DNA from 2 places in the Micromonospora sp. NPDC049903 genome. Region 2 is predicted to be linked to the other one. Evidence: predicted binding sites of a transcription regulator. Region 2 holds the regulator's gene; the other holds the start of a gene.
The links. The regulator HspR, encoded in region 2, represses chaperone genes until heat shock. The targets are predictions, from matches to a motif close to TTGAGTNNNNNNNACTCAA.

Region 1 (11,476 bases), on a different contig from region 2:
AGCGCCGCGACGAACTCGTGGACGGTTTCGCCTACGACCATCTGCACCAGGTCTGACCTGCCCCGGAGCAGTACGTCCCGAGTCGCCGAAAAAAAGTCCACCTTCTTTTGAACTCCCGCCACGGCGGGGCCGTACCTCACCGGGAATGGACAGGATCTCCCCAACCCGCGCCGGGCGGCGCGGGAGACGGTGCGGAAAGGGCATCGTCGTCTGTCGACGTGCCACCGGTGCGTTCGAACGGCCTCCGTCGAGCGCGCCACCACGATTCCGTTCGGTCCGTCGAGTCACGCGTCAGGTACCGGATCGAGAAGGAGAGCAATTCGATGCGCAGGTCCACCCGGTCACGCAGACCATCAGGTAACACGCGGACCAAACGACTTCTGGCCGTTGGTGCCACGCTCGCCGTCTTCGGTGGCGTCGTCGCCGTTACCCAGATCTCGTCGGCCGGTGACCGACGGCCGAACAAGCAGCAGACCCGCCCGATCTCGGCCGAGTGTGTGGAGCCCAGCCCGGGTGCGACCGCGCCGACCGCCCGTGGCGCCACCACCACCCGTACGTTCCAGAACGGTCGATGGGTGACCAACCACTGGGGTGACGGGCAGCAGTCCGTGGAGGAGTGCCAGGAGACCCGCAGCGGCAACGGTGGCGCCACCACCGGCGCCTTCGCCGTGGCCTGTCCCGACGTGGTCAGCCGCCTGCCGCAGGTGCCCGACCGGGCCCGCGCCGAGGTGGACCGCAACCTGGCCCTGCTGCAGACCCAGATCACCGAGGCCGACCAGCGTCTGGCCGCCGAGGGCAACAAGGGCCAGGCGTTCATCCGCAACGCGATCCTCGACCCGCTGGCCAGCAAGCGGCGGGCCACGCTCGACCGCATCACGATCTCCATCGACCGCTTCGGCCCCCGGCCGCGCGGTCTCGCCGGCCTGGCCGCCTGCCAGGTGCAGCCGGTGAACAACAACAACGGTGGGAACAACGGCGGCAACAACCCCGGCAACGGTGGGAACAACGGCGGGGGCAACAACAACGGCGGCAACAACGGCGGGGGCAACAACAACGGCCTCGACGTGCTGGCCAACAACTGCAACAACAGCCAGCTCCAGCCGCACGACGGCTTCCAGAACGGCAACCGCTGCATCAGCACCGCCTTCGGCGAGGTCGGCTCGGCGGCGAACAACCCGTCGCTGCTGATCACCGAGTTCCCGCAGCAGATCAACCGCAACGAGGGCTTCTCGCTGCGGGTCAGCACCCGCAACCTGGTCCGGGACCGGTTCCTCCCGGCCGGTCAGGGTGGCTACTACCTGGAGAGCTCGCTGCTCAACGGTGAGGGCCTGACCCGAGGCCACTTCCACACCGCCTGCCGGATGCTGAACAACACCGACGAGGCGCCGGCGGCGGATCCGGTACCGGCCTTCTTCGTGGCCACCGAGGACGGCGGCGGCGGTCGCCAGCCGGACAGCGTGGTCATCCAGATCCCGGGTCTGCCGGACTCCGGCACCGCGCAGTGCGCGGTCTGGGCCGGTGACGGCTCGCACCGTATCCCGATGTCGGAGCGGGCGAACCAGACCCCCGCCTTCGACGCGGTGCGGATCCAGGTCAACTGACCTGAAACGACACGCGGGCCGTCCGGAACGAGGTTCCGGACGGCCCGCGACGTTGTGTGGCGACGCCGCTGTTCAGCGGTTCTTGTACGCCTCGACGACCTCGACCGGGATACGACCCCGCTCGGAAATCTTGTAGCCGTTGCTGACCGCCCATTCCCGGATCGCGCGGTTCTGCTCGCGGTTCATTCCGGGGGCCGCAGCGGTGACCCGACGCGGACCGCGACCGGTGTCGGCGCTGCCGCGTCCAAGCCGTCGGCCCGCATTGATAAACGGATCCAGCGCCTTGCGCAGGACTCCCGCGTTCTCATCGGAGACGTCGATGGTGTAGCTCACGCCATCCAGGCTGAACTCGACCGTCCGATCGGCCTTTCCGCCGTCGAGGTCGTCAGTCAGCACCGTGATTACTTTTCTCGCCATCGTCGATTACTCCCTGTGTCTGGCGGGGTGTGGTCAAAGTTTGACTCATCGCCCGGCAATTGCGCAACAAAAGCCCCTGCTTGCCGGCTCTCGCGTTTTGCGCCGCGCGTAAATCCCGATTACCCGGCGTTCCCGTGTTCGGCACGGATGTGTCGGCGCCACCTGAAGGTCGGGGTGGTTCGTGTGCTGGGTCACACCGTGGAACAACGGTGGCGCGCGTCGACTTGAGTCAGACACGCTCAACTCAATGCGATAGCAGGTGTTCGATGGCAACTCTTCCGGTACTCCCACTGACCGACGCGGTACTGCTGCCCGGCATGGTCATCCCGGTGACCCTCGACCCGACCACCCAGGCCGCCGTCGACGCGGCCCGCGCCACCGGCGACCGCAGGCTGCTAGCCGTGCCCCGCCTCGACGGCGAGTACGGCTCCGTCGGCGCGATCGCCACCATCGAGAAGGTCGGTCGGCTGCCCAGCGGCGAGCCCGCCGCAGTCGTCCGCGGCCTCGCCCGCGCCCGCATCGGCTCCGGGGTACCCGGGCCCGGCGCGGCGCTCTGGGTCGAGGCGACCGAGATCGACGAGCCCGCCCCGGCCGGCAAGGCACGGGAACTGGCCCGCGAGTACCGCGCCCTGGTGACCTCCGTGCTGCAACAGCGCGGCGCATGGCAGGTCATCGACGCGATGGAGCGGATGACCGACCTCTCCGAACTGGCCGACTCGGCCGGCTACGCGCCCTGGCTCACCCTGGCGCAGAAGACCGAACTGCTCGCCGCGCCGGACGTCACCGCCCGGCTGGAACTGCTCGTCGGCTGGGTCAAGGACCACCTCGCCGAGCAGGAGGTCACCGAACAGATCAACTCCGATGTCCGCGAGGGGTTGGAGAAGTCGCAGCGGGAGTTCCTGCTGCGCCAGCAACTCGCCGCGATCCGCAAGGAACTCGGCGAGGACGCCCCGGAGGGCTCCGCCGACTACCGGGCCCGCGTCGAGTCCGCCGACCTGCCCGAGAAGGTACGCGAGGCGGCACTGCGCGAGGTCGGCAAGCTGGAGCGGGCCAGTGACGCCTCCCCGGAGGCGGGCTGGATCCGTACCTGGCTCGACACGGTGCTGGAGATGCCGTGGAGCACGCGTACCGAGGACAACACCGACCTGGCGTCGGCGCGGGCCGTGCTCGACGCCGACCACGCCGGCCTGGCCGACGTCAAGGACCGCATCCTGGAGTACCTGGCGGTGCGCAACCGGCGGGCCGACCGCAACCTCGGTGTGGTCGGCGGTCGCGGCTCCGGTGCGGTGCTGGCCCTGGCGGGCCCGCCCGGCGTCGGCAAGACCAGCCTCGGCGAGTCCGTCGCCCGGGCGCTCGGCCGCAGGTTCGTCCGGGTCTCCCTCGGCGGCGTACGCGACGAGGCCGAGATCCGAGGCCACCGGCGCACCTACGTCGGCGCGCTGCCCGGCCGGATCGTGCGGGCGCTGCGCGAGGCCGGCTCGATGAACCCGGTGGTGCTGCTCGACGAGGTCGACAAGCTCTCCGTCGGGTACGCCGGTGACCCGGCCGCCGCCCTGCTGGAGGTGCTCGACCCGGCCCAGAACCACACCTTCCGGGACCACTACCTGGAGGTCGACCTCGACCTGTCCGACGTGCTGTTCCTCGCCACGGCCAACGTGGTGGAGGCCATCCCCGGCCCGCTGCTGGACCGGATGGAACTGGTCACGCTGGACGGCTACACCGAGGACGAGAAGGTGGCCATCGCCCGGGACCACCTGCTGCCCCGGCAGCGGGAGCGGGCCGGGCTGACCACCGACGAGGTCGACGTCGACGCCCCGGCACTGGCCCGGATCGCGGGGGAGTACACCCGGGAGGCCGGCGTACGGCAACTGGAGCGGGCCCTGGCGAAGGTCATGCGCAAGGTCGCGGTGGCCCTCACCGACGACCCGACCCCGGTCCGCGTCGGCGCCGACGACCTGACCCGCTACCTCGGCCGACCCAAGCACACGCCGGAGTCGGCGGAGCGGACGGCGGTGCCGGGCGTGGCCACCGGGCTGGCGGTCACCGGTGCCGGCGGCGACGTGCTGTTCATCGAGGCGACCAGCATGGACGGTGAGCCGGGACTGACCCTGACCGGTCAACTCGGCGACGTGATGAAGGAGTCGGCGCACATCGCGCTCTCCTACCTGCGCGCCAACGGCCGACGGCTCGGTCTGGACCCGAACGCCCTCGCCGGGCGGCGGATCCACCTGCACGTCCCGGCGGGCGCGGTACCCAAGGACGGCCCCAGCGCCGGCATCACCATGGTCACCGCGCTGGCGTCACTGGCCAGCGGCCGGCCGGTACGCCCCGAGTTCGGGATGACCGGCGAGGTGACGCTCTCCGGCCGGGTGCTGCCCATCGGCGGGGTGAAGCAGAAACTGCTCGCCGCGCACCGGGCCGGTCTGACCGAGGTGATCATCCCGGCCCGTAACGAGCCGGACCTCGACGACCTGCCCACCGAGGTCCGCGAGGCGCTGACCGTGCACACGCTCGCCGACGTCGCCGACGTACTCGCCCTGGCGCTGCGCCCGGCCGAGATCGACCCGGCGTCGCTGGGCGGTGAGGCGCTCACCGCCGCCTGAGCGACGAGCGCATGCACGGCGGCACGTAGGGCGACATGTAGGGCGGCATGTAAGGACGCACGTAAGGACGCATGTAAGGAGGGGGCCCTTGTTAACGCCTGCGGTAGAGCAGGGGTCCCCTACTAACACCAGGCACCGCCGACTGGCGTCATCCCGAGCGGGGTGGCGCCAGTCGCCGCATGTCAGGGCATGCCGGGGTGAGAAGGGCTCCCTGCTATACCGCAGGCGTTAACAAGGGGCCCCTCCTTACACCTCAGCCTTACACCTCAGCGGCGCTCGTCGCGGTCGCGGCGTACGGTGGCCTTGCGGCCCTTGATGGTGCTGCCGCGCAGCCCGGCGATCACCTCGTCGGCCACCCCGTTGGGCACCTCGACCAGGGAGAACCGGTCGGCGATCTCGATCGAGCCGATGTCCCGGCCCCGGATGCCGGTCTCCCCGGTGATCGCCCCGACCAGGTCCTGCGGGCGGACTCCGGCGCGCCGGCCCAGCCCGATGAAGACCTGGGTGGTGCCGCCGGTGCGGGGCCGTGCTGGCCGACGGTCACCCCGAGTGTCCTGGCCGGGCCGAGCGTCCCGGGTCGGACGGACCGCCACCTGCGGAATCTCCTCCTCGGCCTCGTCGGAGCCGGGCAGGGTCGCCTCGTGGGACAGCTTCACCGCGGCGAGCGCCACCTCCATCAGGTCGAACTCGTCGCTGAGCGTCTCCACGATGACCCGGAACGGCTCCAGGTCGTCCTCCAGCAGGCTCTCCCGCAGCGCGGCCTGGGTCAGTTCCAGCCGGCGGGTACGCAGGTCGGCGACGGTGGGGATCTTGTCGATCGTGATGCGCTGGCCGGTGACCCGCTCGATGGTCTTGAGCATCCGGTGTTCCCGGGGCTCGGCCAGGGTGATCGCCACGCCCTCCCGGCCGGCGCGACCGACCCGGCCGATGCGGTGCACGTACGACTCGGGTGCCGACGGCACGTCGTAGTTGACCACGTGGCTGAGCTGTTCGACGTCGAGTCCCCGGGCGGCGACGTCGGTGGCCACCAACAGGTCGGCGGTGCCGGAACGCAGCCGGCCCATCACCCGGTCCCGCTGTTCCTGGCTCATCCCGCCGTGCAGGGCCTCGGCACGGTAGCCGCGCCCGTTCATCGTCTCGGTGAGCCGGTCGACCTCCTCGCGGCTGCGGCAGAAGACGATCGCCGCAGTCGGCGACTCGACGTCCAGCACCCGGCCCAGCGCCGCCGGCTTGTGCGCCCGCGCCACCAGGTACGCGCTCTGGCGTACCCGGGGCGCCGCACCGGCCACCGGCTGCTCGCGGGCGATGAGGATGCGGACCGGGTCGGTGAGGTGTGCCTGGGCCATGCCCTCGATGCGCGACGGCATGGTCGCCGAGAAGAGGACCGTCTGGCGCTGTGCGGGCGCGTGCTCCAGGATCGCCTCGATGTCCTCGGCGAACCCCATGTCCAGCATCTCGTCGGCCTCGTCGAGGACGACCGTGATCAGGTTGCCGAGCCGTAGCGTGCCCCGGGCTATGTGGTCCAGCGCCCGGCCGGGGGTGGCCACCACCACGTCCACACCGAGGTCCAACGCCCGCAGCTGGCGGCCGATCGGCTGCCCGCCGTAGATCGGCAGCACCCGGGCCCCGAGGTCCTTGCCGTACCGGTGGAACGCCTCGGACACCTGCACGGCGAGTTCCCGGGTGGGCACCAGCACCAACGCCAGGGGATCGCCGCCGGGCCGGTCGTCCGGCATCCGTTGCAGCAGGGGCAGCGCGAACGCGGCCGTCTTGCCCGTACCCGTGGCCGCCTGCCCGAGCAGGTCACGGCCGGTCAGCAGGGTCGGGATCGCCTCCCGCTGGATCGGCGTCGGCTCCTCGTAGCCGAGCGCGGAGAGCGCGGCGAGCAGTTCGGGCCGCAGGCCGAGGTCCGTGAAGGCGGGCGGATCCATGGTCGCGTCGGGCGGTACGGGCGTGGAACTCATGGGTCAAGCCTTTCATCACGCCCACCCGGCCGCTGCGGCGACCACCGGCAACACGCGGTCGGGGCCCGCCGCCGGGTGGCGACGGGCCCCGCCGCAGGCCGCCGACTAGGCGGTGACCAGCGCCAGGATGATGGTGATCCCGAGGACCGCGTCGATCACCCCGCACCACTGGGCGTAGGCGCGGGGTACCACCTGGCCGCTCCGGTGATGGATCACGTCCCAGCCCGCGTGGGCCAGCCAGCCGATCGCGACCAGCCACTGCCCGGCCGTGCCGCCGACGATCACGGCGAGCAGCGCCAGGCCCGACCAGCCGGCCAGGCCGACGAGCTGAAGCCGGAGAGCGCCCGGTACGCCCCACTGCCGCCGGACCGTACCGATGATCAGGTAACCGGCCGGCAGGGCCAGCAGCGTGTACGCGGCCAGCGGCGCGGGTGAGCTCCAGGTGTCGGCGGTCATGAGCAGCGCCAGCCCGGCCGGCCAGCGCTGCGCCACCGCCCGTGCCCACGGGTGTCGCGGCGCGGCGCGGTTCGGGCGGTGCACGGCGTACTCGGCCCGGCGCCGCAGCACCGCCGCCACCATCGCCGGCACCATCAGCACGTGCGCGCCCATCAGCAGGGCGTCGCCGTCGAGCCACCCGGCCTGGTACGGCACCAGCAGCACCAGCACGGGCACGTACATGGCCAGGACCATCTCGCCGACGGCCGGACCGGAGTGCCCTCGGAACCACATCCAGACCGCCATGCCGATGCTCATGTCGGTGGCCATCAGCAGCGCCGCGACGCCGGGGGTGGCCGGGGCCAGCCCGAGCAGTCCGCCCAGGGCGGCGCGGGCCGGACCGAGCACGAGCATGCCGGCCACCATGGCCAGCGCCATCTCCAACAGGTGCCGGGCCAGCGGCGTCAGGCGCGAGTGGCGGACCGGCGTCGCCGGTGGCCCGTGGATCGTCGGGGTGGACGGGGTCGGTCCGCCGGGGGTGGCGAGGGCGTCGGTCATGACGTCGATCGTGGCGGCGCGCGGCGGCGGCGACAATCCGCGTTCTGTCTCCGGTCGGCCGGGCACGACGCCCGGTCGGACCGGGCGGAACGGGGGGTACGCCCGTGGGGTAGCGGGTTCTACCCTGACCGGCGTGGTGACGGACGGGACGGTGCCGGGCGGCGAACGGACGCTGCGCCGGGCCCGGACGGCGACGCGGGTCTCGCTCGCCTCCGGCATGGTCGCCACCCTGTTCCTGCCGGCGATCGGCCCGCTGCGGGAGCCGGACCCGTGGCGGGTGACCTCCGGCGTACTCGCCATCGTCGGGTTCACGCTGGTCCTGGCGGCGGCGGTGGGCGCGGCGGTGACCACCGGTGGGTCCGCCCGGCAGCGCCGACGGCTGCGGATCGGGTACGCCGCCGTCGCGGTGCTCGGTGTACCGCTGGCCGCACCGGTCGCCGTCGGCGACTGGCCCACCTGGGCCTGGCTGGGCGCGGCGACGGTCGGCGGGGTGCCGTTGCTGGCGCCGCTGCGGGCGGCCCTTCCGGCCACTGTGCTGGCGATGGTGGTCGCCGGGGCGGTGGCCGGGGTGACCGGCGCGTCGATCGGCCAGGCGCTGCTGGTCGTCGGCACCGCCGGCCCCGGCGTCGCGCTGGTGAACGGCTTCCAGGTGTGGTTCTGGGGCCTGCTGGTGCAGGCGGAGCGGGGACGGGCGGCGCAGGCCCGGCTGGCTGCCGCGCAGGAGAGGTTGCGCTTCGCGGCGGACGTGCACGACCTGCTCGGGCACCACCTGACCGTGATCGCGCTGAAGGCCGAGCTGGCCGCCCGGCTGGCCGACGCCGACCCGTCGCGGGCCGCCCGGGAGGCGGGCGAGGCGCAGCGGCTGGCCGCCACCGCGCTGACCGAACTGCGCCGCACGGTGCACGGCTACCGCCGGGTCGACCTCGGCGAGCAGGTGAGCGCGGTGGCGCAGGTGCTGCGGTCGTCCGGCGTACGGTGCACGGTCGTGCCGCCCGCCGGTGAGCTGCCGCCGGAGGCGGCCACCCAGCTCGCGGCGGTGCTCCGCGAGGCCGGCACCAACGTGCTGCGACACAGCCGGGCCGGCTGGTGCCGGATCGAGATCAGTCAGCGGGAGGACGAGGTGCGGATGACCGTGACGAACGACGGAGCGACCGAAACGGGGACGGGGACGGCGGACCGGCACAGCCACGGCCTGCGTGGGCTGTCCGAGCGACTCGCCGGTGCCGGTGGGCGGCTGCGCGTCGACCGGGCCGACGGCGTGTTCACCGTCGAGGCGACCGTACCGGCCACCGCATGATCCGGGTCCTGCTCGCCGACGACGAGGAACTGATCCGCACCGCCCTGGCCGCCCTGCTGGAGCTGGAGGCGGACCTGACGGTCGTCGCGCAGGCGGCCGACGGGACGGCGGCGGTCAGCGCCGCTCTCGCCCACCGACCCGACGTGGCCGTGGTCGACCTGACCATGCCCCGGCAGGACGGCTTCGGAGTCGCCGCCGAGCTGTCCCGGGTGCTGCCGGACTGCGCGGTGGTCATCCTCACCGGGCAGGGCCGCCCGCCGCACCTGGCCCGCGCGCTGTCCGCGGGAGCGCGCGGTTTCCTGCCCAAGGGCGCGCCGGGCGGGGCGCTCGCCGACGTGATCCGCCGGGTGCACGCCGGTGGCCGGTACGTCGACCCGGCGCTGGCGGCCGACGCGCTGACCATCCCGCCGTGTCCGCTGACCCCGCGCGAGTTGGAGACGCTGCGGCTGGCCGAGGAGGACGCCCCGGTGGCCGTGATCGCCCGCCGGGCTCGGCTCTCCCCGGGCACGGTACGAAACTATCTGGCCCTCGCGGTGCAGAAGCTCGGTGCGGACAGCCGGGCGGAGGCTCGACGGATCGCGCGGGACAACGGCTGGCTGTGACCGTTTCGTCCGCGAGCGGTGACACTGCCGCTGGTCCACGCGGTCTCGCCCGGCCTGGTCCCCTTCGGGGGAGAACGGAGGATTGTTCGTACCCATCCCGATCGGCGTGATTACCGTCTGCTACAGGCGATCACCGCACGACGGGAGAGGGGACCCACCATGCGAGTGCCGAGCCGAAGCCCGGGACACCAGTCCGGTCCTCCCTCGCCGACCCGTCGGCGTCCCCGGGTCCCGGCGCGCCCACGGCGGACGGACGGGCCGGACCTGGACGCCTACCGGGAGGCCGTGGGTGAACTGCTGGTCGAGGTGGGCGCGCTCGCGTCGGCGAGCAGCACCAAGGCCCGTCAGGTGCTGATCGACCAGCGGCTGCGGGAGCCGGCCATCGCCGCGGTGCTCGACGACACCCCGCAGGGTTTGATCGGCGCGCGGGAGACCCTGCTGCTGGAGATGGCCCGGTACCAGCCGAACGCCCGCAGCTCCGCGGGCGACCTGGCCGCGCTGGTGCGGATCTATCTGCTGTCGCGCATCGACGTGATGTGGTGGCGCGACGCGTCCACCTTCGTCACCGACGCCGAGGTTCACCACAGCGCCCAACTCGTCGACCTGGAGTGGCTGCGTCGCCGGGGCCTGCTGCGGTTCCGCTACACCGAACAGCCCCGCACGGTGCTCGGCCGGGGCGTACGCGCGGTGCGGCGTCGGGTACTGCCGGACGCCACCCCGCGTACCGCCGGGTTGCTGTTCCGCCGGGCCCGGCGGGAGGTGGTCGCGCTGCTCAACGACATCGGCCGGGAGTTCACCGCGGCCACCACGGTCGGCACTCCGCCGCTCTGGGTGACCAGTCTGGTCCGCAGCGCCGAGCACCAGTACCGGCTGCGCCGTCTCGGGTACGCCGCGATGGTGCCGAGCGGGCACTGCCTGGGGTGGGCGGTGGACGTGGAGATGGCCTGGTACGAGCGCTTCGGCGCGCGGGACACGCTGGCCGGGATCCTGCTGGACCGGCAGCGTGCCGGCGAACTCAACGTGATCGACGAGGGGCAGGCCTGGCACATCTGCCTCGCGCCCTCGGCGACGCGGCGACTGCGTCGCGCGTACGAGGCAGAGATGGGGATCTGACGATGTGCGGCATCGCGCTGAGCGTCGGTCCGGAGGCCGACCCGGCGATCTTCCGACGGATGCTCGCCGCGCTGGTCCCGCGCGGTGAGGTGACCGAGACACGGTCCGAGAGCGGTCTGCTCGCCGGCACCCGGCGGCTACGCGTGGTGGACCGGGACCGCGCGGTCCAGCCCTGGCTCTCCGCCGACGAGCGGTGGCTGCTCTGCTACAACGGCGAGGTCTTCAACCACCACGAGTTGCGCGCCGAGCTGACGGCTCTGGGCCACCGCTTCACCAGCGCCAGCGACACCGAGGTGGTGCTCGCCGCCTTCGAGCGCTGGGGTGAGGAGATGGTGACCCGGCTGCGCGGCGAGTACGCCTTCGCCGTCGTGGAACGGGCCACCGGCCGGGTGTACCTGGTGCGGGACCCGCTCGGCGTGAAACCGTTGTACTGGTCCCGCGTACCGGGGTGTCTGCACGTGGCCAGCGAGGTCAAGGCGCTGGTCCCGGCACGGGCGCCGGTGACCGAGGTGCCGCCGGGGCACCACGGCTGGGTCGACGGGGACCACCGGGTCCGGCTCCGCCCGTACGTGGACCTGCTCTCCCTCGCCGCCGACCTGCCGCCGGTGACCGACCCGGACGAGGCCGCCCTGCTCGTCCGGGACACCCTCACCGACAGCATCCGGGTACGCCTGGACACCGACCTCACGGTGGGCGTGGTGCTCTCCGGCGGGCTGGACAGCTCGCTGGCGCTGCTGCACACGGCACAGGCGCACCCGGACTGCGTCGCGGTCACCGTCGGTGCGCCGGGCAGCCCCGACCTGGCGTACGCCCGGCGGTTGGCCAAGGAGCTCGGGGTGCCGCACGAGGTGGTCGAGTTGCGTCCGCGCGACATCCGCCTCGCCGA
Region 2 (11,476 bases):
GAATCGCCGTTCGTCGTCACCGCTAAAGCGTGCCCGACCGACACAAGGTAAGACAACCAGTCGGTATCGAACGGTGACTTGCGCCAACCCGACTCAACCTTGACTTGACGATTCCGGGAGGCGTGGCACTATTGAGTCAAGTTCACTCAACTTGAGGTGGGGTCGCTGTGGGCGGCGCCGCCGGTCAGGGCGACGGGGGGCCCGTCACCTGCACAACGTTACGAAGCGAGGAAGCGAAGATGGCACGTGCGGTCGGTATCGACCTCGGCACGACGAACTCCTGCGTCAGCGTCCTGGAGGGCGGTGAGCCCACCGTCATCGCCAATGCCGAGGGCTCGCGGACGACCCCGTCGATCGTCGCGTTCGCCCGCAACGGCGAGGTGCTCGTCGGCGAGGTGGCCAAGCGCCAGGCGGTGACGAACCCGGACCGGACGATCCGCTCGGTCAAGCGGGAGATCGGCACCAACTGGTCCGTCGACATCGACGGCAAGAAGTACACCCCGCAGGAGATCTCGGCCCGGACGCTGATGAAGCTCAAGCGGGACGCCGAGGCGTACCTGGGCGAGCAGATCACCGACGCGGTGATCACCGTCCCGGCGTACTTCAACGACGGCCAGCGTCAGGCCACCAAGGAGGCCGGCGAGATCGCCGGCTTCAACGTGCTGCGGATCGTGAACGAGCCGACCGCGGCCGCCCTGGCGTACGGCCTGGACAAGGGCTCCAAGGAGCAGACCGTCCTGGTCTTCGACCTTGGTGGCGGCACCTTCGACGTGTCGCTGCTGGAGCTGGCCGAGGGCGTCATCGAGGTCAAGTCGACCAGCGGTGACAACCTGCTCGGCGGTGACGACTGGGACCAGCGCATCATCGACCACCTGGTGAAGACCTTCCGGGGCGAGCACGGCATCGACCTGTCGCAGGACAAGATGGCGCTCCAGCGGCTCAAGGAGGCCGCCGAGAAGGCCAAGATCGAGCTGTCCGCCGCCACCACCAGCAACATCAACCTGCCGTACATCACCGCTGGCTCCGCCGGCCCGCTGCACCTGGACGTGACGCTCAGCCGCGCCGAGTTCCAGCGGATGACGCAGGACCTGCTGGACCGCTGCAAGGGCCCGTTCGAGCAGGCGGTCAAGGACGCCGGGATCAAGGTCTCGGACGTCGAGCACGTGATCCTGGTCGGTGGCTCGACCCGGATGCCGGCCGTGACCGAGCTGGTGAAGCAGCTCACCGGCCGCGACCCGAACAAGGGCGTCAACCCGGACGAGGTCGTCGCCGTCGGCGCCGCCCTCCAGGCCGGTGTGCTCAAGGGCGAGGTCAAGGACGTCCTGCTGCTCGACGTGACCCCGCTGAGCCTGGGCATCGAGACCAAGGGCGGCATCTTCACCAAGCTGATCGAGCGCAACACCACCATCCCGACCAAGCGGTCCGAGGTGTTCACCACCGCCGACGACAACCAGCCGTCGGTGCTGATCCAGGTCTTCCAGGGTGAGCGCGAGATCGCCGCGTACAACAAGAAGCTCGGCACCTTCGAGCTGACCGGTCTCCCGCCGGCCCCGCGTGGCGTGCCGCAGATCGAGGTCACCTTCGACATCGACGCCAACGGCATCGTCAACGTGCACGCGAAGGACCTGGGCACCGGCAAGGAGCAGAAGATGACCATCACCGGCGGCTCCTCGCTGCCGAAGGATGACATCGAGCGGATGCGCCGGGACGCCGAGGAGCACGCCGAGGAGGACAAGCGTCGTCGCGACGAGGCCGAGAGCCGCAACGTCGCCGAGGCCCTCCAGTGGCAGACCGAGAAGTTCCTCGCCGAGAACGGCGACAAGCTGCCCGCCGAGAACCGCGACAAGCTGAACGAGGCGCTCGGTGAGCTGCGCGGCGCACTCGGTGGCAGCGACATCGATAAGATCAAGTCGGCACACGAGCGGTTGGCGCAGGTCTCGCAGGAGGCGGGCTCGCTGCTCTACGCGCAGCAGGCCGAGCAGGCTCCGGGCGGCGAGGCGGGCGGCGCGGCCGGCGCGGCCGGCGCGGCCGGTGCTGCCGGTGCCGGTGCGGCCGGTGCCACCGGCGGTCCGGCCGGCGGTGCACGGCCCGGCCAGGACGATGTGGTCGACGCGGAGATCGTGGACGAGGACAAGAAGTGACGGTCCTGGTCGAGGCGATCTGCACGGGCAAAGGGATGAGGTAGTCGTATGACGGAGAAGCCACGAGCCGCTGACCCGGGCGACACCGGGTCGGCGCCGGGTGGCTCGGCGTCCGAGCCGACCGCCGGCGAGACGCCGCGCGTCGTCATCCGCAACAACCGCAAGATCAACCAGACCCGCGAGTCGGAGGGGACGGCGGCTGACGCCGGCTCCGACGTTTCGGCCGAGGGACTGGTCGAGGACGCCGAGGTGGTGGTCGACGCGATCGAGGTCGAGGCCGAGGCGCTGAGCGAGCCGACCACCGAGGGCCCGCCCGTGGTGGACTCCCCGGCCAAGCCGGTCGGGCAGCCGTCCGAGGCAGCCGGTCGCGGGCTCGGTGCCGAGGTGGAGGCGCTCCGCGCCGACCTGGAGGAGCGCACTCGGGACCTGCAACGGGTGACCGCCGAGTACGCCAACTACCGCAAGCGGGTCGAGCGGGACCGTGGTCTGGTCACCGAGCAGGCGACCGGCTCGGTGCTGGCCGCGCTGCTGCCGATCCTGGACGACCTGGACCGGGCCCGGGAACACGGCGACCTGGTCGGTCCGTTCGGTTCGGTGGCCGAGCAACTCACCACCGCGCTGGGCAAGTTCGGGCTGACCCCGTTCGGGGAGCAGGGCGACCCGTTCGACCCGACGCTGCACGAGGCCGTGGCGCACCAGACCTCGGCCGACGTCACCGAGCCCACCTGCGTGCAGGTGATGCGTCGGGGCTACCAGATCGGTGAGCGGCTGTTGCGGCCCGCGATGGTCGCGGTCGCCGACCCGGAATAGTGCACGACGGTGACCGGGCCGTTCCACCCGACGAACTCCGGCGGGCGGGACGGCCCGGAGCCGGAGGTGGGGAGGAGGTGGACGGTTGAGTTCCAAGGACTGGATCGAGAAGGACTACTACGCGGTCCTGGGCGTGGCGAAGACCGCCTCCGCTGACGAGATCAAGAAGGTGTACCGCAAGCTCGCCCGCGAGTCGCACCCGGACCACAACCCCGGTGACCCCAAGGCCGAGGAGCGCTTCAAGTCGGTCTCCGAGGCGTACGCGGTGCTCGGTGACGACGCCAAACGCCGCGAGTACGACGAGATGCGCTCGCTGTTCGGCTCGGGCGCGTTCCGGCGCGGTGCACGCCCGGGTGGCCAGCCCGGCGGCATGCCGTTCGACGTCTCCGACCTGTTCGGCAACGCGCAGTCGGCCGGCGGTGGCCGGTTCGCCGGTGGCGGCATCTCGGACCTGTTCAGCTCGATCTTCTCGGGCGGCGCGGGTGGTGCAGGCGCTACCGGCCCGGCCCGGGGACGCGACATCGAGACCGAGGTGGCGCTCGACTTCGACGACGCGGTCCGGGGGGTGACCCTGCCGCTGACGTTGCGGGCACCGGGGGTCTGCGACACCTGCCACGGCAACGGTGCGAAGCCGGGCACGGTGCCGAGGACCTGCCAGGTCTGCCACGGTGCCGGGGTGAACCACCGCAACCAGGGTGCGTTCAGCCTCGCCGAGCCCTGCCGCAACTGTCAGGGCGCCGGGACCGTGGTCGACGAGAAGTGCCCGGAGTGCCAGGGCACGGGCGGCGTCACCAAGGCCCGTACGCTCAACGTCCGTTTCCCGGCCGGAGTGGCCGACGGACAGCGGATCCGGCTGGCGGGCCGGGGCGAGCCGGGCGAGCGCGGCGGCCCGGCGGGAGACCTGTTCGTGCACGTCAAGGTGCGGCCGGACGAGCTGTTCGGGCGCTCCGGTGACGACCTGACGCTGACCGTGCCGATCACCTTCACCGAGGCGGTGCTCGGCACCGACCTGCGGGTGCCGACGCTCGACGGCGCGGTGACCCTGCGGGTGCCGGCGGGTACGCCGAGCGGGCGGATCCTGCGGGCCCGGGGCAAGGGGGTCAGCCGTCGGGACGGCCAGACCGGGGACCTGCTCGTCACGCTCGACGTGGTGGTGCCGGCCCGGGTCTCCGACGAGGCACGCGCGGCCCTGGAGACGTTCGCCGAGCAGACCCCGCCGGCGGCGCGGGAACATCTCGACGCGCGGGTGCGTCGGAGCGGATGATCGGTGAAGCGGTGCGGAGGTGAACGGGATGGACGGGTTCGTCGGTTCGGATGACCCCACCTACGAGGCCAAGGTGCTGATGATCTCGGTCGCGGCGCGGATGGCGGGGATGCACCCGCAGACGTTGCGACAGTACGACCGGCTGGGCCTGGTGCAGGCCGGCCGGGCGGCCGGCGGCGGTCGTCGCTACAGCGTGCGGGACGTGGTCCTGCTGCGCGAGGTGCAGCGGCTCAGCCAGGACGACGGCGTCAACCTGGCCGGGATCAAGCGGATCATCGGCCTGGAGCGGCTGTTCGAGCAGGCCCAGCAGCGGGTCGCCCACCTGGAGGCCGAGCTGGAGGCCGCGTACCGCCGGATCGCCGAGCTGGAGTCGCTGGCCCGCTTTCCCGGGCGTGACCTGGTGCCGACCAACCAGACCTCCACGGCCCTGGTGGTCTGGCGTCCCCGACGCAGCCCCGGCCGCTGACGATCGATATCCGGCCCCGGTGCGGTGACAACCGCGCCGGGGCCGTCTCGTGTCCGCGCTCGGGGCGGGATCGTGTGCACGGCCCGGCCGAATCCACCCCGTCCCCAGCCCGTCTCCGTTACCCTGAAATCAGGTCCAAACAACTCAATCCAGACTTCGGCGCTGGCGGGGGGAGCCATGACGGACGCGGCGAAGAAGGTGGCCGAGCAGGCGGAACATCGGCTCGACAGGTTGTCCGAGAACGTCCAACGGCGATTCGACCGGATCACCAAGGGGCGGTTCGCCGACCAGGTCCGCAGTGGTCGTTTCAGCGGCCAGGGCGGCCGGTCCACCGGCCCTGCCCCGTCGGGCGACCGGTCCGTCGGCCCAAGCCAGAGCCGTGCCGGTCACGGCGCCGGCCGGGTACGGACCGACCAGCACCGCCGAGAACACGGCGGCCCACCCCGCTGAAACCCACAGACGTACGGGCCGGGAGCCACGGGGGTTCCCGGCCCGTCCCCGTCCCACCGCACGTAACGGCACTTCGCCTACCGCAAGCGGCACCCCCGCCCGGCCCCCCGACAGACGTCAACCCTCCCGAGGCCGGCAGGCGACGGCACGTCCGCCGGGTGTGGCCCTACCGTGCCCGGCGCAGGGATCAAGCCTGACCGCCCGGAGCCGGGCACGGTAGGGCCACACCCCCCCACAGCAACCACCTAAAGCCGCCGACCCTCGCGCACCAACCCACCTTCGCACCACTCGCGATACACGAACAGTTCCGGCCGGGACAGCAGCACCCGGCTGTTGTGCGCCCAGGTGCGCATCATCTCGTCGCCGTTGCGCTCGGCCTGGTCGACCAGCTTGCGGAAGCGTCGCTTCGGGTGTGCCCGGAAGTTCGTCCGGATCCCGTCGGCGGCATAGATGTAGAGGCAGTGCAGCGCGAACCGGCGGGCCGGGCAGTGCGCGTCCATCGCCAGGTCGAACAGCGTCATCACCAGCCGGTCGCCGGAGACCAGCAGGTCCCAGTCGGGTGGCATGGACGTCAACGGCACCGAGTCGGGCTGGTACGCCCACGATCGCAACTCCGCCGGACTCGGGTCGACGGGGTTGGCGAAGCCGTGGAACGTTGATTCCTGCACGCTCACCGGCCAACCTTCCGTTCGCGTCGGCGCCGAGGCGTCCGCCCCCCGCGAACCCCGGCTGCTGGGGCGAAACGGTAACGCGGTACCCGTGAGTACGGGTAGCCCCTACGGAAAGCAATTCGGCATCGGTTGCCTGGCCGGGGTGGCCCGCACGGCCTGCGATCACTTTCAGTCAAGGCGTCGTTACCGGTCATGGTCGATCCGGCGTTGCCGCCCCGGCTTGCTGCGTCGCCGCCCGCCGCCGCGACCAGCGCTTGAACCAGGCGGCATCGGGCAGTCGGGCCAGCACCGGACCGGTCACCACCGTGATCAATACGTACGTGGCGGCCAAAGCGGCCAGTTTCGGCGAAACGGTGCCGGCGCTCACCGCGAGGCCGGCGATGACGATGGAGAACTCCCCTCGGGGCACCAGGGTCAACCCGGCCCGCCAGCGTCCCGGTTCGGTGATGCCGACCCGCCTCGCGGCCAGGTAGCCGGTCAGCGTCTTGGTAGCGATGGTGACCAGGGCGAGCAGGACTGCGGGCAGCAGCACCGGCGGAATGTGCCGGGGGTCGGTGGCGAGCCCGAAGAAGACGAAGAAGACGGCGGCGAACAGGTCGCGCAACGGCGTCAGCAACTCGGTGGCGTGATGGGCCACCGGCCCGGAGAGCGCGATGCCGACCAGGAAGGCGCCGACCGCCGCCGACACCTGGAGCTTCGCGGCGACCCCGGCGACCAGCAGGGTCAGCCCGAGCACGCCCAGCAGCAGCGACTCGGGGTGGTCGGCGGACATGGCCCGGGAGACGAGATTCCCGTACCGGAGCGCCACCACCAGCACGACGACCACCGTCAGCACCGCGACGCCGAGCGCGACCCCACCCTTGACCAGCCCGACCCCGGCCAGCAGCGCGGTCACCAGAGGCAGGTAGAACGCCATCGCGAGGTCCTCGACCACCAGCACCGACAGGACCACCGGCGTCTCCCGGTTACCGAGCCGACCCAGGTCCGACAGGATCTTGGCGATCACCCCGGAGGACGAGATCCAGGTGATCCCGCCGAGCACCACCGCGGCCACCCAGCCCCAGCCGAGCAGCAGCGCGAACGCCGCACCCGGCAGCGCGTTGAGCACCGCGTCGAGCACCCCTGCCGGTGCGGCCGAACGTAGGTTGCCGACCAGCTCGTCGGCCGAGTACTCCAGGCCGAGCATCAGCAGCAGCAGGATCACGCCGATCTCCGCGCCGATCGCGAAGAAGTCCTCGCTGGCGTGCAGCTCCAGCACGCCGCCGTGGCCGAGGACCAGACCGGCCAACAGGTAGAGCGGGATCGGCGAGAGCCCGATCCGCCGGCCGAGCCGACCGAGCAACCCGAGCAGGAACAGCAGCGCGCCGACCTGGATGAGCAGGTTGGTGAAGTCGTGCATCCGGGGCTCAGCCGACCGGTGAGCGCACGGCGGACGACCGGGACGCGCCGAGGACGTCCCGGTGGGAGAGTGCCCCCAGCGGGTGGCCGAATTCCGTCATCATGTCGTGGCGTACGCTGGTGCTCGGTTGAGCGGTCTGCTCGACGCGTGCTCGCACGGGCTCAGGCTACTCTCGCGACGGAGGCCGCATGACCGCCCGACGAACTCGTTGCCTGGCAGTTCTCCCGCTGTTCACGCTGCTCGCGGGATGCTCGATCGGGGACATCCGGCGCAGCGCCCCGGCCCCCGAACCACCGCAGGTCACGGCCACCCCCGCGCCGACCACCACGCCGGTCGCGGAGACCCGCACCACCCGCCTGGCCGTGCCGCAGCGGTACGCGCCGCCGTTCGTCGAGTTCGTCGACGCCGAGAACGGATATGCCCTCTTCGCCGCCTGCGACGACCAGACGCCCGCTTCGGACTGCCCGGCCCTGCTCTGGTCGACCCGGGACGGCGGCCGCTCCTGGCAGCAACTGCGCCACCCACAGCCGGATACCACCCCGCAGCGGGACGGCGACGTCCAGCAGCTCTACACCGCCGAAGGCATCCTGGCCCTGTACGCCCCGCAGGTGGGATGGTGGACGTCCACCGATCGCGGGGACACCTTCCGGCGCACTCCGGGCGAGGCACCGCCCCGGGCATGGCAGGCGGCCCAGGGACGCTTCCAGCTCATCGAGAGTTCGGGAAAGGTGGGCCGCTGGACGGGACGCACACTCCGCCCGCTGCCTGTCCAGCCGAAGCTGCCCGTGGTGCAATCGGTGGTGGAAACTGACTGGCAGTTCAGCAGTAAGGAAAGCTCAGGGCCGTTGGTGGCAGCCGGAGCCGACGATGACGGCCGGCCGTACGTCGCGATCTCCGTTGACGAGGGACGGAGTTGGCGGCCGACCCCGGTGGAGTTCGACGGTGCGGTGGGTGTGCTCCGAGTGGTGCGCGCACAGAGTGAGCTGTGGCTGGTCGGTGAACGTCCCGATCGCACCGGGTTTCCGGCGGTGTGGCGGCATGGTCCCGCCTGGGAGAGGATGCCTGACGAAGGGCACCCGGAGACGGGGCAGGTCGTCCCGTTGGGTTTCGGAGTGGCTGCGGTCGTCGGTCCACGGGGCGCCGGTGCGCTGATCGGCAGCGGGTACGTCGATCTGCCCTGGCCGCTGACCGACGAACATCACCTGCGGATGCTCCCCGACAACACTCTCGTCGCCACTGGGCCACAGTCCGTCCTGCTCGGCACCGGCCATGCCGGCGACCGCACTTGGAAAGCAGTGATCATCGAGACGGAGTGACCCGCGTCGAGGAACCGCTCGGGTCCTACTCGGATGGCTTTCGGACGTAGGTGCCCTTGCCCTGGTGGCCTTCGATCAGGCCCTCGGCCTGCAGAATCAGGAGGGCGGACCGCACTGGTTCTGCCGAGACGCCGTAGTGCGCGGTCATCTCACGCAGGGACGGCAACTTGGCTCCGGGCGGGTAGTCCCCAGAGCGGATCTTGTCTCGGATGTCCTGCGCGATGCGCTGGCGGTCGGAAACTCGGTGCATGGCAACAACTCCTGGTAGGCGCCGATCCCTCCAAGGGCATCCCGTCCCAGGACCTACTGTTTGTCGGCCACGAAGACGCCGACACCCTCCAGCGTCTCGGTGAGACCAGTCGCGCGCAGGATCATCATGGCCTTGCCGACCACGGTGTCCGAGACGCCGTACTCCTTGCAGAGCTGGGCTCTGCTCGGCAGCTTCGTGCCGGGCGACCACTCGCCTGATTCGATCTTGCTACGCAGTTCGTCTGCGAGCACCTGGTACTGCTGCTTGGGCATACACACTCCCCGGATGGCATGCCCATTCGATCACGCAGGCGGCCTGCTCGCGGGCCCTGCTGTCGTACTGCCGAATTGGGCTGCGGTGGTAGGGCGGGGCGGTCCGGTCGATCGACGGTGCCGGGCCGGGCCGCCCATCCAAATCTCGGGCACCGTGGAGAGGCGAGGTCACGTGCTGAGGACGTTGCTGCGACCGTTCCTGCGTCGGGGCGGGGCGTCAGCCGACGCATCGGGTCGGCGTCGGAGCGTCGACGAGTCGTCCAAGGGGTGGGACCTACCGCTCGGACGCGTACCTTCCGTTGCGGTCGGGGCAGGTGCGGACCCGCACCTTCACGATGCGCCGGCGCGGTGCGGACCCGGCCGAGGTCGCCGCGTTCCTCGACCGGGTCGCGAACGACCTGGATGCGCTGTACGCGGCGCTGGCCGACAGTCGGGGTGAGGCCGATCGGTTTCGGCTGGCGCTACGCGACTGGCAGTCGCAGTTGGCTCGTGCGAAGCACCTGTCGTGACCGGGCGGTTCGTGATCCACTTGCCGGTCGCCGCCGCCGACCTGAACCGTGCCAGAATCCTCGCCCGGGTGGCCGGGCGCGCACTGCGATTCGTCGCGCCGATCGAACTGGGCGGCATCACCGTCTCCGCCGAGGACGAGCAGCACGTCCGGCACTGGGTCTTCTGCGACCGTCCGCTCGATGGTGGGCGGCGCTGCGTCCTGCACACGGACCATCGGAGCCCCTGTGCGACCCGACTGCCACGTTGACGGCACAGACTTCAGCTCGACAGGGCTCCCGGCCCACGTTGACCAGCGGCGGAGGTTCCGGACGTGAGCAGCGCCCGATGTCCACCGCCCGGAGGAGTGGTGGATGTCACACCTCCAGGGTTGAGCGGAATGGGCTCAACTCTGGTTCTGTCGGTACCAGTGGACACACCGATCCAGGGGAGCCCATGAACACCGAACGCCTCACCACCAAGAGCCGCGAGACCATCACCGGTGCCGTCGCCCTGGCCAACCAGCGCGGCCACGCCACCGTGGAGCCGTGGCACCTGCTGCTGTCGCTGCTGGACACCGAGGGCTCGACCGCTGCCGGCCTGCTGCGCGCCGTCGGGGCCGACCCCGCCGAGCTGCGCCGGGCCGCCCAGCGGGCGGTCGACGCGCTGCCCGCCGCGCGCGGCTCCAGCATCGCGGAGCCCACCCTGGCCCGCGAGTTCGTCAACGCCATCGGGGCTGCCGAGCAGATCGCCCGGCCGCTCGGCGACGAGTACACCTCCACCGAGCACCTGCTGGCCGGGCTGGCCCGGGTCGGCGGCGCCGTCTCCGGTGCGCTCAAGTCCGCCGGTGCCACCGAGGAGACCCTGGTCGCCGCGTTCCCGACCGTGCGCGGCGGGGACCGTCGGGTCACCACGGCCGACCCGGAGCAGACCTACCAGGCGCTGGCCAAGTACGGCGTCGACCTGACCGCGAGCGCGCGGGACGGCAAGATCGACCCGGTGATCGGACGGGACTCCGAGATCCGCCGGGTGATCCAGGTGCTGTCCCGGCGTACCAAGAACAACCCGGTGCTGATCGGCGAACCCGGTGTCGGCAAGACCGCCATCGTCGAGGGCCTGGCCCAGCGGATCGTCGCCGGTGACGTACCCGAGTCGCTGCGGGACAAGAAGCTCGTCTCGCTCGACCTCGGCGCGATGGTCGCCGGTGCGCAGTACCGGGGCCAGTTCGAGGAGCGCCTCAAGTCCGTCCTGGAGGAGATCAAGAACTCCGACGGGCAGGTCATCACGTTCCTCGACGAGCTGCACACGGTGGTCGGCGCGGGCAAGGGCGAGGGCTCGATGGACGCCGGCAACATGCTCAAGCCGATGCTGGCCCGGGGCGAGCTGCGCATGGTCGGCGCGACCACGCTGGACGAGTACCGCGAGCACATCGAGAAGGACCCGGCCCTGGAGCGGCGCTTCCAGCCGGTGCTGGTCGGTGAGCCCACCGTCGAGGACACCATCGGCATCCTGCGCGGGCTCAAGGAGCGCTACGAGGTCCACCACGGCGTACGCATCACCGACGCCGCCCTGGTCGCCGCCGCCGCGCTCTCCGACCGGTACATCACCGACCGCTTCCTGCCGGACAAGGCGATCGACCTGGTCGACGAGTCCGCGTCCCGGCTCCGAATGGAGATCGACTCGCGGCCGGTCGAGGTGGACGAGATCGAGCGGGCGGTCCGCCGGCTGGAGATCGAGGAGATGGCGCTGGCCAAGGAGCCGGACGCCGCATCCGCCGAGCGCCTGGAACGGCTGCGCAAGGAGCTGGCCGACAAGCGTGAGCAGCTCACCGTGCTCTCCGAGCGCTGGCACCTGGAGAAGAGCCACATCACCAAGCTCTCCACCGCCAAGGAGGAGTTGGAGCGGTTGGGTGGCGAGGCCGAGCGGGCCGAGCGTGACGGCGAGCTGGAAC

Region 1: a site for HspR is predicted at 2,243-2,261, ahead of lon (endopeptidase La). Genes of this name have one in related genera too.

Annotation. Positions count from the first base shown of each region.
Region 1 covers NZ_JBITKL010000010.1:83,043-94,518, forward strand. Annotated here, with positions in the region: gene ACIBO1_RS17605 (hypothetical protein) at 1-56, shown strand, start outside; gene ACIBO1_RS17610 (hypothetical protein) at 324-1,601, shown strand; gene ACIBO1_RS17615 (Lsr2 family protein) at 1,674-2,018, opposite strand; gene lon (endopeptidase La) at 2,285-4,621, shown strand; gene ACIBO1_RS17625 (DEAD/DEAH box helicase) at 4,888-6,585, opposite strand; gene ACIBO1_RS17630 (hypothetical protein) at 6,691-7,578, opposite strand; gene ACIBO1_RS17635 (sensor histidine kinase) at 7,712-8,875, shown strand; gene ACIBO1_RS17640 (DNA-binding response regulator) at 8,872-9,477, shown strand; gene ACIBO1_RS17645 (DUF5715 family protein) at 9,637-10,590, shown strand; gene ACIBO1_RS17650 (asparagine synthetase B family protein) at 10,593-11,476, shown strand, end outside.
Region 2 covers NZ_JBITKL010000004.1:330,679-342,154, forward strand. Annotated here, with positions in the region: gene ACIBO1_RS11155 (ABC transporter) at 1-20, opposite strand, end outside; gene dnaK (molecular chaperone DnaK) at 240-2,141, shown strand; gene grpE (nucleotide exchange factor GrpE) at 2,190-2,951, shown strand; gene dnaJ (molecular chaperone DnaJ) at 3,037-4,215, shown strand; gene ACIBO1_RS11175 (heat shock protein transcriptional repressor HspR) at 4,244-4,681, shown strand; gene ACIBO1_RS11180 (hypothetical protein) at 4,859-5,131, shown strand; gene ACIBO1_RS11185 (hypothetical protein) at 5,377-5,805, opposite strand; gene ACIBO1_RS11190 (cation:proton antiporter) at 5,993-7,201, opposite strand; gene ACIBO1_RS11195 (hypothetical protein) at 7,209-7,358, opposite strand; gene ACIBO1_RS11200 (hypothetical protein) at 7,390-8,517, shown strand; gene ACIBO1_RS11205 (winged helix-turn-helix domain-containing protein) at 8,543-8,767, opposite strand; gene ACIBO1_RS11210 (winged helix-turn-helix domain-containing protein) at 8,821-9,039, opposite strand; gene ACIBO1_RS11215 (DivIVA domain-containing protein) at 9,339-9,548, shown strand; gene ACIBO1_RS11220 (hypothetical protein) at 9,545-9,796, shown strand; gene clpB (ATP-dependent chaperone ClpB) at 9,982-11,476, shown strand, end outside.